5 linked regions of the Nitrosopumilus sp. b3 genome follow. The protein of the gene in region 2 binds, or shares a complex with, the protein of the main gene of each other region. Links are inferred from orthologs where the notes say so. Each region holds a gene or a part of one and is shown on either strand. Other genes may lie near its edges. The genes, in order: C6990_RS07705, C6990_RS00540, C6990_RS07560, C6990_RS07555 and C6990_RS08925.

Region 1 (3,694 bases), on a different replicon or contig from region 2:
AAATCATGAAAAAGAAAATACGATTTCTTTTTTTGATGAAATTGGTTTAGTGTTTTCTTCTTTGGGTTCAGTGTTTAATTTTCTGAACTAATTTTTTCTAATACCGTGCGTGGTTTTTCAATAAACCTATAAAGCCCTGTGGCGCCGATCGATTTAAGGAAACATACATGAGTAAACTACTTGAAAAATCATTAAAGGATGCCCGAAAAGAAGATCAACTAACTTTCGGTACAAAACAAGTTTTAAACTCTTTAAAAAATTCCAAGCTAATTGTATTATCTCAATCAGTGAGTAAAGAAATGGTTGAGAAAATTGAGTCAGATGCAAAAAAAGAAAAAGTACCTCTAGTCAACTTTCAAGGGACTTCAGTCGCACTAGGAAGATTGTGCGGCTTGCAATTTAGAATTTCAACAATTTCATTCACATCAATAACAGATGCAAACATAAAATCAATTTTAAAAGATACAGAAGCTGAGGAAAAAAATGATTAGCTATATTTTATTTAATGAAAGTTTAAATGAGACAATTCAGGTCGGAGATAAATAGGATTTCTAATGACACAGTCAATTAAACTCTCAACAGATCAAATGCGTATGATGTCACTTTTCCAAAATGTAACTGGTGCAACTGCACGCGATTGTGTTGAAGATGAAAAGCAAGATAGAGTAATTTTTGTAGTTAATACTGGTAAAATGGGATTGGCAATTGGCAAAGGTGGTGTTCATATCAAATCATTACAAAATATTGTTAAAAGAAATGTGGAATTAGTAGAATATGATGAGGATCCTGCAAAATTCTTGTCTTCTTTGCTAAATTCAAAACTAATTTCTGAAGTAAAAATAAATACACGAGCAGATGGGACAAAACAGGCAATTGTTATGGTAGACCCAAGAAAGAAAGGAATCGTAGTTGGAAGAGAAGGCAGAAATGCTGAGAAAGCAAGACTACTTGCAAAACGATATTTTGATATTACCAGCGTACTGATTAACAGTCCTGAACGTGCTACTATGGAGATGTAAGATATGAGAAAATCACCACTTGGATTATTTGCTGGCAGAGTTTTAACTACTAAAAAGAAAAAACAGAGATGGGCAATCTCAACATACAAGAGAAGAAAGCTTGGAATTGATAAAAAAGCCGATCCACTTGGAGGAGCTCCACAAGGACGCGGCATAGTTTTAGAAAAAGTAGGAATTGCTGCAAAACAGCCAAACTCTGCTATTAGAAAATGTGTTAGAGTTCAATTAATTAAAAATGGTAAAACAGTTACTGCATTCTTACCAAGAGACGGTGCAATGAACTTTATTGATGAACACGACGAAGTCCACATTCAAGGAATGGGTGCAACACAAGGTGGTGCAATGGGAGATATTCCTGGTGTTAGATTCAAAGTTTTCAAAGTTAACGGTACATCACTTCATGAACTAGTAATAGGAAAGAAAGAGAAACCAAGGAGATAGAAATGGCACAAACTAAAAACTTGTTATTATTTAGAAAATGGGATTTATCTGATATTGAAATCAAAGATCCCGGACTAAAAACTGCCATCTCTTTGAGAAAGCAAATTTTACCTTACACATATGGTCGCTCTGCATTAAAGCGATTCAATAAAGCAGATGTTAACATTGTTGAGAGATTAATCAACAAAACAATGCACTTTGGAAAGAAATATGCAAAGAACACTGGAAGAATGACTGGAAAGAAAACCAAACTTCTAAACACTGTAAAAACTTCTTTTGATATTATTGCACTAAAAACTGGACAAAACCCAGTTGAAGTACTAGTTCGAGCAATTGAATTTTCTGCACCAAACGAAGACACTACAAGAATCGTTTATGGTGGTACTGTTTATCACGTATCAGTTGATGTTGCACCAATCAGAAGAGTTGACTTGGCACTAAAATTCATAGCTGATGCAATCAAAGAGGCAACATTTTCCAATCCAAAACCCATTGAAGAACATATGGCAGAGCAAATAATGCTAGCCGCAGTAAATGATCCAAATGCTCCTTCTGTAAAGAAGAAAAATGAACTAGAAAGAATAGCACAAGCATCAAGATAGATTCTTTAGAATTTTCAGTAGCCCGAGGCAGATTCGAACTGCCGTCTCCGCCTATCCACTCTTGAGATCCAGAGGGCAGAATCCTTGACCGCTAGACTATCGGGCTACTTGAAGAAATTTTTCTGTTTAAGAATATAATCATTTGTTGTCAAGATTGAAATTTTTATAATGAATTATTTTTGTGATTTTTTTGAAATGCTTTGATTACTTTATTCTAACTTCATGAATTGCAGTTGAATAATCACATTTTGCTTTCAATCGCATGTATGGAATTAGTCTATAATGAATCGAGTAAATTTCCCCTTCTTTTAACAAAATTCCTTTCTGCATCAATGATACTAGTCCCCTTGATGGAACATTGATTGAAACATTTTGCTCTTGACATATTTTTTGACGTTTATTTTGAAATTGTTTTAGTGTAAATGATACGTCATTGACTTCTAAAACTAGAGGCCAAATTATTTCACTCCATACCCATCTTCTGTTTTGAGTAGCTGAGGCATGCTTTCCTTTTTCACTCAACATTAATAACATGACTTCCAGATGTTATATCTTAATAGTTGTCTCAAAACGAAATTGAAGAATCATTAAACTTGTTAGAAAAAGATTGGGATGTTGATCCAATTTTACGTAAATTCATGCTTGGTAAAATTACTGATGTGTCTGACTATCCAGTCAAAGTTAAAGATGTGGTATTTCATGTACCTTATCTTAATTCTGAAAAAAAATTCATTCTATGGAAGTGCTTTTGGCCTGACTGCCACAACTGCTGTGATAGACAAGGAAGACTTCCACTTACTTCTGATGATTTGATAATTATTGGAAAAGGCTTGAAATATCAAAAACCTTCTGATTTTATAAAAAATGAAACTCTTACTGTAACGTATCAGGAACCAGGACCCTCAGGACAACTAACTACAATGACTACCATTAATCTGAAAAGAAAAAAAGATGAGACAGCATCTGATGATGGAACGCACATCTCTTGTAGATTCTTAGATGAAAAAGGTGGGTGTAGCATGCATCCCGACAGACCTGGGGTTTGCTATCTTTACCCCTTTTCTAGCTGGCTTGAAAATGAAAAAGGAATTGCACGTGTTCATGCCACCTATCAGTTTACAGGAGATTGCCCCGGATTTTATCTGGCAGATACTTTGGATCCGATGAAAGATGAATTCAAAGATTATTCCAAAACAATTTACGATTACAACATGGCATCAAATAGAACTAATAGAGAGGGGTTCGGGTCTGTTAGTTTTAGCTAGGCTTTAGCTACTTTCATCAAATCTGCAATTTTGATATTCATTCCAAATCGGTCTTCGTGCTTTTTCATGTAACGAAATATTGCAATGAAATCTGGTAATGCCTTGAAGAAACTAAAGTCCTTGTGAATTTTTGCTCTGACAAAATTAAACACTTTAGCATACACTTTGTAGTGCTCCTCTACTGCTTTCTCATAAGCTTTGAAATCATTCATGTTCTCTAGGAATATCTCGACGCATTGCATTGATGGAATAATTCCCTCACCTAACAATGCGTAAACTGTTCCAATTGATTCTCCAACTCCAACTACTTTACCTGAATAGTATGGCTTACATCTGTCTGGTGTTGCAAGTCTGATTGGTCTGCCCT
Region 2 (3,415 bases):
AGATGGAACTTTGTTTTGGAATGACACAACAGTTATACCATTTTTAGATAAAGAAGGAAAGATATCTGAATATGTTTCAGTTAGAAAAGATATTACTGAACAAAAAAACCTCACTAAAAAATTACTCCATGCTGAAAGATTAAGTGCTATAGGAGAACTATCATCTAGAATGTCTCATGATATAAGAAACCCTCTTTCAATTATACAAAATGAATTTGAGTTATTAAAACGAAAAAAGATTCTTGATGAAAAGCAAATAGAAAGAGTTACCACTTCAATAAATAGAATTACTCATCAACTAAATGATGTCTTAGATTTTTTGAGAGATACTCCGGTAATATCAAAAAAATTTAATCTTTCAAATCTTTTAAGTAAAGTTTTATCTTCACTTAATGCACCTTCTGGAGTAAAAATCAAAACATCAGGTGATGAAATTTTTATGTTTGGTGATGAAAGTAAAATGAATGTTGTTTTGGTAAATCTAATTTATAATGCAATTCAGGCTGTTGAAGAATCTGGAGAAATAGATGTTTTCATATCAAAAACCAATACGGAAATAATTATCAAAGTAACAGATTCTGGTCCTGGAATTACCATCAAACCACTTGAAAAAGTATTTGATCCATTAATCACATCAAAGCAAAAAGGAACAGGATTAGGACTTGCAAGTGTAAAAAATATCATAACTCAGCATAACGGAACTATTTCTGTAAAAAATAACCCAACTACCTTTATAATTAAAATTCCACAAAAAGAAGAGAATGACAACAGTAGTAATAGTTGATGATGAAATTGCATTAATTGAATTATTTTCTGATTTGTTTAAATTAGAAAATATTGATGTTGTAGGAGTCGGATATGATGGAAATCAAGCTGTGGAATTATGTTCAAAACATAACCCTGATTACCTTCTATTAGATTTGTCAATGCCTGAATTTGATGGATTTTATGCCCTTGAAAAATTACAAAATTCTACTACAAAAATAATTGTTACAACTGGATTAGTTGAAGAAAACATTTTGAATCAATTAGATCAATTCCCAATACTATCAATACAAAACAAACCTGTTAATTTTGATGAAGTTTTGAAAGTAATGACCCCGATCTGAGAAATTCATGGTAAATTATCTTGAATACGCTAGATACATTACCTCAATGATTTATAAGACGATTATCGATTTTTGCACTTTATGGCAAAGGTATACGATGTACCATCAGATGTATTGATAAAAAGACTCGCAGAAATTCTAAAGAATGAAGATATTCCTGCACCTACTTGGATTCCCTTTGTCAAAACTGGGGCTCATGCTGATAAACCCCCACAAGAGAGAGACTGGTGGTATACTAGATGTGCCTCAATTATGAGAAAAATTTACTTTCATGGTCCAATTGGAATTAATGAATTAAGAAAAGATTATGGTGGAGGTAAACCATCTGGATACGGTGCAGCACATCACAAAGATGCAGGTGGTGCAATCATTAGAAATGCTATTCAAGGATTAGAAAAACTTGGTTATTTAGAAAAGGTTGAGAAGAAAGGTAGAATAATTTCTAAACATGGAATGCAAAAACTAGACAGATTAGCTACTGAAATACTAAAAGAACTCATTGTTGAAAATCCTCAATTGAAAGTTTACACATAGATTCAAAATGAGTTTCCCAGAATCTAATGAAGAATCCCCTTACGATAATAAGAATAATGATCCATCTGCACAAAAAGAACAGATTCTAAAACAAATCCTTTCACCTGAAGCAAGACTGAGACTCAATAATATCAAAATGGTAAAATCCGAATTATCTGATCTAGTTGAACAGTATTTGATCGGAATGGCAACCCAAGGTAAACTTCCTGGCCAAATCTCTGATGATCAACTCAAACAAATATTGCTCTCAATTCAGCAACCAAAACGTGATTTTAAGATAAATCGTGTCTAATTCAGAAAAAATATAATTATAGGTAGCGTGTGGCTTATTTCATGAAAGCCGTAGTATACAATGAATATGCACCAGATGATAATTATGCTAAAATCCTCAAAGTCCAGGATATAGATGAACCAAAACCAAAAGCAGATGAAGTAGTCTTTAAAGTCAAATCTGCTGCTCTAAATTATAATGATATTTGGGGAATGAGAGGAGTACCTGTAGCTGTTCCATTACCACATGTTTCAGGTTCTGATGCAGCTGGAGACGTAATCGCAGTTGGTGAAGATGTTAAAAATATCAAAGTTGGAGATAGAGTTGTATCTCATTCAAACATGTCTTGCAGAGTTTGTAAAGCATGTACTGATGGACGAGAATTTGATTGTGTTAAAAGAACCATTTGGGGATTTCAAACTGGTCCAACATGGGGAGCTTTTCAAGAAGTTACTCACTTACCTGAAGTCAATGTCTCAGTTATTCCAGAAGGCGTATCCTATGATGAAGCAGCGGCAGCATCTATGACTATACTTACTTCTTGGCACATGTTAGTTGGTAGAGCCAAAATTACTCCCGGACAAACTGTCTTAATTATGGGTGGTGGTTCTGGAGTTGGAAGCTTTGGAATTCAGATAGCAAAATTATACAATTGTGATGTTATTGCAACAGCAAGCCCTGACAAACTAGACAAATGTCTGGAACTTGGAGCTGATTATGCAGTTGATCATAGAAAAGAAGATTGGAGTAAAGAAGTCTTTAAAATTTCTAAAGAACTTGCAAAGAAAAAGGGTGAAGCACCAGGAATTGATCTTTCCTTTGATCATATTGGTGAAACACACTGGAACAAGCAACTTCAACTTCTAAAATATGGTGCAACACTAGTTTCATGTGGCGCAACAACAGGATATGATGCAAAAACTGATCTAAGACATATCTTCTTTAAAGGAACTAACATCTTGGGTTCAACACAAGGAACCAAAGCTGAATTAGATCAAGCTCTCTATTGGATGAGTCAGGGTAAAATTAAAGCCGCAATTGATTCTACATATTCCTTTGAGCAAGCAGCAGAGGCACATACAAAGATGTTAACCGGTAAGGGACTCTTTGGCAAAATCTTAATGAAGCCTGAAGGCGCTTAATCATTTAATGACACAGCTTTTCAGAAGCCTCATTTTTGTTCCTGGGAATAATCCCAGATTTCTTGAAAAAGCAAAAAAGCTTCAAGCTGACATTGTTTGTTTTGATTTAGAAGATTCTGTTCCAGATGACAAAAAAGTTCATGCAAGAAAATTAATCAAATCTGCATTAAAATCACGAAAATCCTACGAGTCTTCAATCTTTGTGCGTACAAATTCCCCTACTTCGGGAAAAATTCCTTCAGACCTCAAAGAAGTAATTCAAAAAGGAATTGATGGAATTGTGATTCCAAAAGTAAACAATGTAAAAGAAATGAAAAAAATAGTAAAAACACTATCAGGATTAGAAAAATCAAGAAAAT
Region 3 (3,629 bases), on a different replicon or contig from region 2:
CAATGATACGGGTGAACTCCTACAGGACCTGCAGTAAACTCATAAACAAACTGTCCCCCATTTCCACCTACAGGTTCAAAGACACCATCCATTCCTGCAGGATGAATTCCATGGAAGTGGATTGTATGTTCTTTTTGACCATTGTTGATGAATTTTATTTTAAGAAGATCCCCTTCAGTAGCCCTAATTGTAGGGCCAGGGACAGTTCCATTAAAAGTCCAAACATTATAGAATACTCCTGAGGAGACCTCCATTATTTTGTCATCTTCTGCAATTATTGTGTATTCTCTCAAGGTTGTACCATCAGATAATTCTGAAACTCGACCATAATTGAAATCACGTAAATAGTTCATTGGATCAAATTCAACAGTAGATACAACGTAAAGAGGATCAATTATCTCTCCAGAAGTTTTTACTACAGCACCAGTATGTGTGACAAAAGTTTTTTCCTCAGATTGAGCTTGAGACATAATTGGGAAGATCATGATTATAGAGATCCCAATGAAGAAGGTAATTGCTAAAAACATAGTTTGAGAACGAGTGATATTCAGGATGAGTTGATTTATTAAATTCTTTATTTAAATTTAACCTGAGCTAACTTTTTTAGTCTAGTCTAACTTTTTATGCTCAATTCATCCAGATTTGTAGAAAAATTAGGTTTAAACTAAAGAAAACCAAATAGGTTTTGTGCAGAAATCGGGAATGATAGTAATTGGTTCCGGAGTTCTAATCATCATAGGGTTATTTCTACTAGTATTAGGAAATCAAGCCATTCTTGAAGGGATTATTCAAAATAATGGCAAAGTTAGTTCTGAACAAGTACTTTCAATTTCCAATAATTTTGATTCACAGACAACTCCCATCGGTGTTTTCGCAGTTCAGATAATAGATTTTCAAGAAAATACATTTTCTGTAAAAATATTGGATCCATTGGATATTGGAATAGTTTCACACCAAATTAATGATGAAACTATTGAAGAAGAATTTGAAGTTTTAGAGACAGGAATTTACAAATTGATTATTCAAAGCAATAGTAATGAAGAATCTCAAGTTTTTGGAGCAATTGGACCGTTACCGGATTCGGGAAAGAAAGTTCTTGGTTTTATTCCAGTATATGTGATTGTTGCTGGAATGATTGGATTAGCAGTAGTTGGAATTCTAGGTATTAGAAACAGAAAAAGATCAGTTTAGGTAACTATCCATTTTTTCAAGACCGCTAATTGTAGCATCAAAATTATCACCATTTTCAATTATGCCATTGAGTTTCTCAGAATTAGCTGAAAGTAAGTAATTTCCATCATTTGGATTTTTGAAAATAAATTCATGCTCAATTAAATATGAAAGCCTATCAAGGACGTCATTTTCAGAAATAGAAGATTTTTGTGCCAAAAATGAACATTCTTTGGGACCATCTTCAAGCTCTGCCAATATTGAAGAAGTGACAGGATCAAACATACAATCCACAACTTTTTCTTTATCAAAAGAATTACTCATTTGCATAAATATGGAAATTAGAAATTATTAACTTTTGGAATTTCTATTCCAATAAGATAATTAAGAAAAAGGGGTTTTCATAATATTATGCAGAGGTTATGTAGTCAAGATCCATCAGGCAAAGGTGAGCATTGTTTTTGTATAGATATTGACGCTCAGCGAGGAATCAAAAAATGCTGTAAATGTAATTTATGGAATGTTCAGGGTAATGATTGGACAGAGGATGAAGACTTTAGATAATTTGTGTAAAAAATTTACCAAAAAAGGTCTTGAAATTTAGATTCACCTGAAAATATTCAAAAATCATTCAATTTGGTGCCTAGCATGGTTTTTATCGGGGTTTCTTTGAATTTTTGAATACTTGAGTACTCAAGAATATAGACACATTGTAAGGATTGTGGGTAATGATATCCCAGGAGAGCGAAAAATGCTTGTAGGGTTGACTCAGATTAAAGGAATTGGGTATAATTTTGCCACAGCAATTCTAGACACATTAAAGATCGACACAAATTCTAACATCGGAAATCTCACTGAAGAAAATGTTCAAGCAATTGAAAAATTGATCACAGATCCTATTGGAGGAAATTTCCCAACATGGTTCCTCAATAGAAGAAAAGACATTGAGACAGGAGCTGATTTGCATTTACTTACATCAGATATTCCATTTACATTAAGAAACGATATTGAAAGAGAAAGAATAACTGCAAGCTGGAGAGGTTATCGTCACCTTAGTGGCCTAAAAGTAAGAGGTCAAAGAACTAGAACATCAGGTAGAAAAGGTGGAGCTGTGGGAGTTGCAAAAGGAGGAATGGCAGCACCAGTAAAGAAGGGAAGTGCAGGAGCTCCGGCAGCAGAAGCAGCAGCTCCGGCAGCAGAAGCAGCAGTTCCGGCAGCGGAGAAAAAAGAGTAGGTGTTTTGAATGGGAGATCCAAAATACCCACGTAGAGTTTGGAGAAAACCAAAAAGACCACTTAATTATGAATTAAAAATGGAAGAGCTCAAAACTCTTGGTACATTTGGATTAAGAACAAAAAGAGAACTATGGAAAGCACATACAGAATTATCACGTGTAAGACATCAAGCAAGATCGTTGCTTGCATTAAGACAAGAGATTAGGGAAGAAAAAGAACCAATTTTGATGCAATCACTTGCAAGGATTGGGTTAGTTAGCAGTGGTGCTACATTAGACGATGTACTCAATCTGAACGCTAATGATTTACTTTCACGTAGATTACAAACCATTGTAACAAAAAAATTTGGATTTAAAACACCATATCAAGCAAGACAGGCAGTTATTCACGGACACATTATGATTGGAGAAAGAAAGGTAGACATCCCATCATACACAGTAACAGTTGCTGAGGAAGACAGTATTCATTTCACACCAGAATCAAAGATTCCAGAAATGTTAGAGAATACAAAATCTAAAGAACCTTCTGAAGAAACTGTAGAGGCTGCTTCTGAAGAAACTGTAGAGGCTGCTTCTGAAGAAACACCAAAAGATGAAAGTTCTTCAACAGAATAATCAAAAAAATAGGCTTATCAGTAAATAACCCCAATATCTGAGAGAATAACATGTGTTCAATTATAGGATATTATGGAAAGATTAGCGCTGCCCCTATTCTCGTAAAGGGATTAAAAAGAATGGAATATCGTGGATACGATAGTGTTGGAGTTGCAACAGAATCAGAGAACAAAATTGAATTAAAGAAGGGCATTGGAAAAGTCGATGAGGTAAATTCAAAAATTCAATTAGACATATTGCCAGGAAAAATTGGCATTGGCCATACTAGGTGGGCAACACATGGCAAAGTAACAGATACAAATGCTCACCCTCATCCAAGTAATTCTGGAAAAATTGCAATAGTACATAATGGAATTATAGAAAATTTTGAGGAATTAAAACTGCAATTAGAAAAGGATGGATATAGTTTCAAAAGTGAAACAGATAGTGAAATAATTGCTAACTTGCTTCAAAAAAATTATGAGTTAACAGGAGATGTCAAAGAAACGATTGTTAAAACAGTTTCAGAAATTAAAGGGCATTATGCTTTTGTTGCAATGTTTGAAAACGGTCAGCTTGCAGCAGCAAGATATCATGAACCGTTAATAATCGGAGTTGGAAAAGATGATTT
Region 4 (3,457 bases), on a different replicon or contig from region 2:
TTACTCATTTGCATAAATATGGAAATTAGAAATTATTAACTTTTGGAATTTCTATTCCAATAAGATAATTAAGAAAAAGGGGTTTTCATAATATTATGCAGAGGTTATGTAGTCAAGATCCATCAGGCAAAGGTGAGCATTGTTTTTGTATAGATATTGACGCTCAGCGAGGAATCAAAAAATGCTGTAAATGTAATTTATGGAATGTTCAGGGTAATGATTGGACAGAGGATGAAGACTTTAGATAATTTGTGTAAAAAATTTACCAAAAAAGGTCTTGAAATTTAGATTCACCTGAAAATATTCAAAAATCATTCAATTTGGTGCCTAGCATGGTTTTTATCGGGGTTTCTTTGAATTTTTGAATACTTGAGTACTCAAGAATATAGACACATTGTAAGGATTGTGGGTAATGATATCCCAGGAGAGCGAAAAATGCTTGTAGGGTTGACTCAGATTAAAGGAATTGGGTATAATTTTGCCACAGCAATTCTAGACACATTAAAGATCGACACAAATTCTAACATCGGAAATCTCACTGAAGAAAATGTTCAAGCAATTGAAAAATTGATCACAGATCCTATTGGAGGAAATTTCCCAACATGGTTCCTCAATAGAAGAAAAGACATTGAGACAGGAGCTGATTTGCATTTACTTACATCAGATATTCCATTTACATTAAGAAACGATATTGAAAGAGAAAGAATAACTGCAAGCTGGAGAGGTTATCGTCACCTTAGTGGCCTAAAAGTAAGAGGTCAAAGAACTAGAACATCAGGTAGAAAAGGTGGAGCTGTGGGAGTTGCAAAAGGAGGAATGGCAGCACCAGTAAAGAAGGGAAGTGCAGGAGCTCCGGCAGCAGAAGCAGCAGCTCCGGCAGCAGAAGCAGCAGTTCCGGCAGCGGAGAAAAAAGAGTAGGTGTTTTGAATGGGAGATCCAAAATACCCACGTAGAGTTTGGAGAAAACCAAAAAGACCACTTAATTATGAATTAAAAATGGAAGAGCTCAAAACTCTTGGTACATTTGGATTAAGAACAAAAAGAGAACTATGGAAAGCACATACAGAATTATCACGTGTAAGACATCAAGCAAGATCGTTGCTTGCATTAAGACAAGAGATTAGGGAAGAAAAAGAACCAATTTTGATGCAATCACTTGCAAGGATTGGGTTAGTTAGCAGTGGTGCTACATTAGACGATGTACTCAATCTGAACGCTAATGATTTACTTTCACGTAGATTACAAACCATTGTAACAAAAAAATTTGGATTTAAAACACCATATCAAGCAAGACAGGCAGTTATTCACGGACACATTATGATTGGAGAAAGAAAGGTAGACATCCCATCATACACAGTAACAGTTGCTGAGGAAGACAGTATTCATTTCACACCAGAATCAAAGATTCCAGAAATGTTAGAGAATACAAAATCTAAAGAACCTTCTGAAGAAACTGTAGAGGCTGCTTCTGAAGAAACTGTAGAGGCTGCTTCTGAAGAAACACCAAAAGATGAAAGTTCTTCAACAGAATAATCAAAAAAATAGGCTTATCAGTAAATAACCCCAATATCTGAGAGAATAACATGTGTTCAATTATAGGATATTATGGAAAGATTAGCGCTGCCCCTATTCTCGTAAAGGGATTAAAAAGAATGGAATATCGTGGATACGATAGTGTTGGAGTTGCAACAGAATCAGAGAACAAAATTGAATTAAAGAAGGGCATTGGAAAAGTCGATGAGGTAAATTCAAAAATTCAATTAGACATATTGCCAGGAAAAATTGGCATTGGCCATACTAGGTGGGCAACACATGGCAAAGTAACAGATACAAATGCTCACCCTCATCCAAGTAATTCTGGAAAAATTGCAATAGTACATAATGGAATTATAGAAAATTTTGAGGAATTAAAACTGCAATTAGAAAAGGATGGATATAGTTTCAAAAGTGAAACAGATAGTGAAATAATTGCTAACTTGCTTCAAAAAAATTATGAGTTAACAGGAGATGTCAAAGAAACGATTGTTAAAACAGTTTCAGAAATTAAAGGGCATTATGCTTTTGTTGCAATGTTTGAAAACGGTCAGCTTGCAGCAGCAAGATATCATGAACCGTTAATAATCGGAGTTGGAAAAGATGATTTCTTTTTATCAAGTGACGTTCTAGGATTTATTGAATATACAGATGATGCCATTTACATGGAAAATGGAAATTTTGTAATTTTAGACAAGGATAAATTTCAAATTTTAGATTTTGAGGGAAATCATGCAAAATATGGAATTACCAAAGTATCAAAAGAATTTGGAGATGCGTATAAAGGAGATTATGCACACTTTACGTTAAAAGAAATTTATGAACAACCTGAAACAATTTTGAAGGCAGGAGAAAAAACTGCTGATGCAATTGAAAAAACTGCAGATTATCTAAGACATTCAAAAAATATCTACATTACAGGTAGCGGTACAAGTTACAATTCAGCATTAATTGCAAAACAAATGTTCTCAAAATATGCCAAAATCAAAGTAGAACCAATCATGTCAAGTGAACTTCAGTTTTCACCAGACAGTATTGAGGAAAATTCAATATTAATTGCAATTTCTCAGAGTGGAGAGAGTGCAGACGTATTAGAAGCAGTGAAGATTGCTAAAAAAGCAAAGTGTAAAATCATATCTATTGTAAATCTGCTAACATCATCGCTTGCTAGAGAAGCAGATGTAGTTATTGGAATGAATTGTGGACCAGAAATAGGAGTTGCAGCGACAAAGAGTTTCACAGCACAACTCGTAATAATTTACAAAATAGTAGAGAAACTAACTAATGATGAAATAAAGATAGATTTTAACAAGATTTCAGAATCGGTTTCAAAAACATTGGACAAGCCAATAAGAATTCAGATAGTGGCCCAAAAATTAAAAAATATTTCAGACATTTATGTTCTGGGAAGAGGAGTACATTATCCAATTGCCATAGAAGCAGCATTGAAATTAAAAGAGCTTACATACATTCATGCAGAAGGAATTCCTGGAGGGGAATTAAAACACGGGCCGCTTGCACTTATGGATGAAAGTGTTTTTGTTTTAATCATCAATCCAAATGACTCAACATATTCGGATACCCTAACTAGTGCAAGGGAAATTAAGGCTAGAGGAGCAAAAATTATCGGGATTTCAGATGTAGAAAGCGACGTATATGATTATTGGATAGAGATTTCCAAAGTAGAAGAATCAATGTATCCAATTTCAGAAATAATTCCCATCCAACTGCTATCATATTATGCAGCACTCGAAAAGGACACAGATCCAGATTATCCTAGAAATTTGGCAAAATCAGTTACAGTGAAGTAAATAATCGATGATACTCTTTTTCTGCTAAATCCAAATATTTTGTAGAATCATTTCCAGTTTTAATCATGGAGGAAATAATACTTCCCCCAGCTCCAACACCTTCTTTTGCAAAA
Region 5 (3,689 bases), on a different replicon or contig from region 2:
TGCTGGAAACAAATACCCAGATGTTATTCCAATTAATGAAAAATATTCCATGCAGTTTTCATGTATTGTAGATATGCCAGTAGAGCTTGGAATATCAGATGTTCTAAAAATGAAAGCATATGAAGCTGGAGGATTAACTGATTATGAAGAAAAAGCTAGAGTAGCAGCAAAAGCAATGGAAACTCAAAACTCAATTTATGTTCATCTCAAAGGACCAGATGAATTCGGTCATGACGGAGACGCAATCGGAAAAATGAAAAATATTGAAGAAATTGATCAAAGGTTTTTCAAAACACTTGTTGAAAATATTGATTCAAGTAAAGTTGCAATTGTAATATCTGCAGATCATTCCACACCATGCATCAACAAAGGTCATAGTGATGATCCTGTACCAGTTTTAGTTTCAGCAGATTTTATTAAAAATGATGGAACTACTAGAATGACTGAAGAACAAGCAAAGAAAGGAAGTATAGGTCTTCTTCAAGGTGCAGAGGTAGTTCCCAAAGCACTTGAATTAATTAAATCTCAAACCTAGTTAATTTTTTTGCTTGCTGCATTTCAATTGATTTCTTTCTTATTCTATCAACATCAATAGAATGATACATTGAAGGAGAAGAACCTAATTTTTCTAATGCTCTGCTTAACATTCCAATGCCAATGTTTTCTTCATTTTCTTGTTGGTGAGCAAAAGCTACTGCGACTAAAATAATTCCTTGTACAAGCTCCTTCTCTCTCCCATAGCATTGATTCCAAACTCCCTCAAATGCTTCATGGCACTCCCAGAATCTTTCATTATTAAAGAAAAAGATCCCATCCTGAATACCTTTCTCTTTTTCAATATGCTCCTCAAAAACATGTCTTACATTATCAAGATCCCCAATTGGAGATAGTTTACCGACAACCACATCCAGATCTTCTTTCTCAGCAGCAACATCAAATTCTATAAATTTTGTAGCAACTCTAGCCAATCTTATTGAGACATTTTTCATATCTGACACAAGATCTCTAGCTTTGTAAGCAAGTTCTCTGCAATTTTGAGGTAAATATTTCTCATTTTTGAAATGAAGAAGATAACGTTCCACGATATGAGTCATAGGGAATTTCTTAAATTTCTTCTGGAATTTCAATCAAGGTTTATATGAAATATCTAAAGGATTTTTGATACATGTCCATCATCGAGACAATCACAGACGTAGATAACACATTCCTATCTAGAAGAGAGCTTACATGTAATTTTGCTGGATTAGGTGGAAAACTAAAAAGTTTAGAGGCAGCAGATATGGTCACTAAAGAATTCAAGCTAGATGGCAAAGTTGTAATTCCAATGAGACTCAAAACTCATGTAGGTCAATCACATGTAACAGGTACTTTCTATGTTTACGAAGACGAAGGTTTAGCTAAAAAACATGTCAATCCAACGATTTTCTCCAGAATTGAAAAAACAAAAACAAAATTGGCAGAAGCTCAAGCAGCAGAAGCACCAGCAGAGGATGCATCTGAAGAAGCACCAGCAGAAGTAAAAGCAGAGGATGCCGCACCTGAAGAAGTAAAAGCAGAGGAGAAATCTGAATAATGCCTGTAGAACAAAAAGGCAAGAAAGGTTCTAGCCCAAATGTTTACAAATATTTCAAAGCAGACGGAGACAAAGTTACTAGAATTAAAAAAATTTGTTCTAGATGTGGAAAAGGTGTTTTCATGTCAGAGCACAAAGACAGGCATACTTGTGGAAAGTGCGGACTAACAGAATTCAACCAATAAAAAAAATAGTTTAAAATAACTTTTAATTCAGTACAGTCTTTTTTGTCGAATTTTAGAACTTTTTTCTTCCAGCTGTTCAATTTTTGAAACAAATTCTGGAACAAGTTGTATTTTAGAAAGAGATTCAGCAGACAACTTCACATTATTTGAATCCAGAGAGATATTTGATTTAGGAAGATTTTTGTCAGCCCAAAATTTCATCACTTTATCTTCAAGTTTGTAATCACGAAATCCAGATGGGAATTTTTTTGTGATATGGTTTAGCAAAGTACGATCTTTGAAGACAACTCTTGGTTCAAACAATCTGGTTTCATCAGTATAGACATTTTCAAATAAATTTCCAGATATTTCATCAGATAATAATTCCATCTTTGAGATTTTTCTCATTAATTCAAGAAAATGTAAAAATTCATGTGCTAAAATTGCATGAATGGTACCTTTAAGCCCATAAGCAACCAGAGGTGCAGAAATCTGAATTACAACCTGAAATTTATCGTCAAACACTACGGGGATAGTTCTTGCAAATAGTATTCCAAATTCATAAGAATTGAGATTGGGGGAGGATAATACAAGTGAAGGCTCAACATATGCAACAGGATATTTTATTCCAGATGCTTTTTCAATTCTATTAATTCCTGCAACAACAATTGGGAATCGTTCTACAACAAGATCATAGATTTTATCAGGAATTATTCCTTTGACATGTGCATCTTTGAAACGTATTAGCGGGTCCAATATTACTCCTTGACAAGTTTGAATGTAAAAGGGTTAATTTTTTAGGATCTTGGCTTTCCAGATTTTGCTTTCTTTCTTTTACGGGTTTCAGCCCTTTGATCAGCATGTCTTTGATGTTTACCTTTTTTTCTAAGTGGCATATTTTTTACGATATTCAGAGGTAGTTAATTGTTATCATTTTACTTCAATATCACTAAAATCAAATTCATTACATTTGCATGTATTATCAAGAATTTGAGAAATTCCAGGAGTCACATCATCACCGTCTATAAATCTCCTAACTGGGAGGCCTCCCTGAGTTTTCAAAGTTAGAGTAAAGGTATTTTTAGAATTTTTTTTATATTTTATAAAAAATATTTTTTTCTCTGAACGTTTTCCAGATTTGTCATAAACTACCACGGGTTGTTTTTCAAGAATTTTTAATTTTTTTAGGCTTTTTGAATCAACATCTGAGTATGTAGAAATTTTTAGTTGGATTAAAGAATTGAATTTTAGAGGGTTTTTTGGCGATTCATGAACTAGTTTCAGATTTGAGATTTTCAGAGAATCAGTCTTAAAAGAAGTTAATTTCAGGGTTCGTTTTAGAGGGTTTTGAAGTTTTACAAAAAAGGGCCTACCGGTACCCAAAACTAAACTAGATTTGTCCTCACCACCAATCCAAGTGAATTTAGCAGTAGTCCCACCAATTTTTTCAAAAAGAAATTTTGAGATTTGACCCTCAATACTTTCAAATTCAGAAATTCCATGAAAATCACACATTCTACATCCTTTTCCAGAGCAATTTTCACATGATTTCTGTTTCTGAGGAATGCCTCGCATAGTTTTGACATATCTTCCAGAAAAAGTAATTGATTTTGAGTAGAGGTTTATGGAATCATCTTTTAGATTTACTGTAAATGTTACATCAGGATTTTGAGTATCAATATTTTTTTTTGTTTTTCTAGAAAAGGATTTTGCAAGTTCTCTTGCAACATCAGTCTTTATACTGTCAATGCCTTTTAATTTGTACTGGGAGCGAATTAGATCATCCCTATCCACAATAGATGGTTTTATCATGACTCCAACACTGAATGTATCAAAAGAATAGTTTGATGAGGTATCAAGCATTAATTTTAAGAAATAATTTAAGTTTTCAAATAGATTTTTACATATATGGCATTTTTTTGTAGAGTTTTGATTTAGTTTTTTACCTAAAA

Evidence for each region.
Region 1: C6990_RS00540 (region 2) and C6990_RS07705 share a complex: the UniProt entries of both Methanocaldococcus jannaschii proteins name them as parts of the 30S ribosomal subunit. The link is inferred for Nitrosopumilus sp. b3 from one-to-one orthologs.
Region 3: C6990_RS00540 (region 2) and C6990_RS07560 share a complex: the UniProt entries of both Methanocaldococcus jannaschii proteins name them as parts of the 30S ribosomal subunit. The link is inferred for Nitrosopumilus sp. b3 from one-to-one orthologs.
Region 4: C6990_RS00540 (region 2) and C6990_RS07555 share a complex: the UniProt entries of both Methanocaldococcus jannaschii proteins name them as parts of the 30S ribosomal subunit. The link is inferred for Nitrosopumilus sp. b3 from one-to-one orthologs.
Region 5: C6990_RS00540 (region 2) and C6990_RS08925 share a complex: the UniProt entries of both Methanocaldococcus jannaschii proteins name them as parts of the 30S ribosomal subunit. The link is inferred for Nitrosopumilus sp. b3 from one-to-one orthologs.

The regions. Positions count from the first base shown.
Region 1 is NZ_MU078696.1:281,004-284,697, forward strand. Bases 296-3,262 are described here. They hold C6990_RS07705 (30S ribosomal protein S7), read left to right. Parts: upstream 296-1,462; coding sequence 1,463-2,062; downstream 2,063-3,262. Other genes in these bases: C6990_RS07690 (ribosomal L7Ae/L30e/S12e/Gadd45 family protein), read left to right, coding at 296-491; C6990_RS07695 (NusA-like transcription termination signal-binding factor), read left to right, coding at 555-1,019; C6990_RS07700 (30S ribosomal protein S12), read left to right, coding at 1,023-1,460; C6990_RS07715 (hypothetical protein), read right to left, coding at 2,267-2,587; C6990_RS07720 (YkgJ family cysteine cluster protein), read left to right, coding at 2,623-3,262. Outside these bases: C6990_RS07685 (tetratricopeptide repeat protein), read left to right, coding at 1-91; more of C6990_RS07690, read left to right, coding at 168-295; more of C6990_RS07720, read left to right, coding at 3,263-3,327; C6990_RS07725 (NAD(P)/FAD-dependent oxidoreductase), read right to left, coding at 3,324-3,694. UniProt on the Methanocaldococcus jannaschii protein: One of the primary rRNA binding proteins, it binds directly to 16S rRNA where it nucleates assembly of the head domain of the 30S subunit. Is located at the subunit interface close to the decoding center.
Region 2 is NZ_MU078693.1:91,304-94,718, reverse strand. Bases 229-2,916 are described here. They hold C6990_RS00540 (30S ribosomal protein S19e), read left to right. Parts: upstream 229-1,190; coding sequence 1,191-1,643; downstream 1,644-2,916. Other genes in these bases: C6990_RS00530 (zinc-binding dehydrogenase), read left to right, coding at 1,977-2,916; C6990_RS00535 (DNA-binding protein), read left to right, coding at 1,651-1,935; C6990_RS00545 (response regulator), read left to right, coding at 762-1,109; C6990_RS00550 (ATP-binding protein), read left to right, coding at 229-784. Outside these bases: more of C6990_RS00550, read left to right, coding at 1-228; more of C6990_RS00530, read left to right, coding at 2,917-3,056; C6990_RS00525 (HpcH/HpaI aldolase/citrate lyase family protein), read left to right, coding at 3,064-3,415. UniProt on the Methanocaldococcus jannaschii protein: May be involved in maturation of the 30S ribosomal subunit.
Region 3 is NZ_MU078696.1:248,899-252,527, reverse strand. The notes cover bases 728-3,629. They hold C6990_RS07560 (30S ribosomal protein S13), read left to right. Parts: upstream 728-1,855; coding sequence 1,856-2,404; downstream 2,405-3,629. Other genes in these bases: glmS (glutamine--fructose-6-phosphate transaminase (isomerizing)), read left to right, coding at 3,070-3,629; C6990_RS07555 (30S ribosomal protein S4), read left to right, coding at 2,414-3,019; C6990_RS07565 (hypothetical protein), read left to right, coding at 1,582-1,734; C6990_RS07570 (hypothetical protein), read right to left, coding at 1,183-1,494; C6990_RS07575 (hypothetical protein), read left to right, coding at 728-1,191. Outside these bases: C6990_RS07580 (multicopper oxidase domain-containing protein), read right to left, coding at 1-527; more of C6990_RS07575, read left to right, coding at 688-727. UniProt on the Methanocaldococcus jannaschii protein: Located at the top of the head of the 30S subunit, it contacts several helices of the 16S rRNA.
Region 4 is NZ_MU078696.1:247,585-251,041, reverse strand. What follows is about bases 1-2,730. They hold C6990_RS07555 (30S ribosomal protein S4), read left to right. Parts: upstream 1-927; coding sequence 928-1,533; downstream 1,534-2,730. Other genes in these bases: glmS (glutamine--fructose-6-phosphate transaminase (isomerizing)), read left to right, coding at 1,584-2,730; C6990_RS07560 (30S ribosomal protein S13), read left to right, coding at 370-918; C6990_RS07565 (hypothetical protein), read left to right, coding at 96-248; C6990_RS07570 (hypothetical protein), read right to left, coding at 1-8. Also shown: more of glmS, read left to right, coding at 2,731-3,344; nicotinate mononucleotide-dependent phosphoribosyltransferase CobT, read right to left, coding at 3,331-3,457. UniProt on the Methanocaldococcus jannaschii protein: One of the primary rRNA binding proteins, it binds directly to 16S rRNA where it nucleates assembly of the body of the 30S subunit. With S5 and S12 plays an important role in translational accuracy.
Region 5 is NZ_MU078696.1:465,289-468,977, reverse strand. The notes cover bases 204-3,165. They hold C6990_RS08925 (30S ribosomal protein S27ae), read left to right. Parts: upstream 204-1,572; coding sequence 1,573-1,758; downstream 1,759-3,165. Other genes in these bases: C6990_RS08915 (tRNA pseudouridine(54/55) synthase Pus10), read right to left, coding at 2,668-3,165; C6990_RS08920 (hypothetical protein), read right to left, coding at 1,786-2,493; C6990_RS08930 (eS24 family ribosomal protein), read left to right, coding at 1,166-1,573; C6990_RS08935 (DUF309 domain-containing protein), read right to left, coding at 519-1,082; C6990_RS08940 (BPG-independent phosphoglycerate mutase family protein), read left to right, coding at 204-535. Outside these bases: more of C6990_RS08940, read left to right, coding at 1-203; more of C6990_RS08915, read right to left, coding at 3,166-3,689.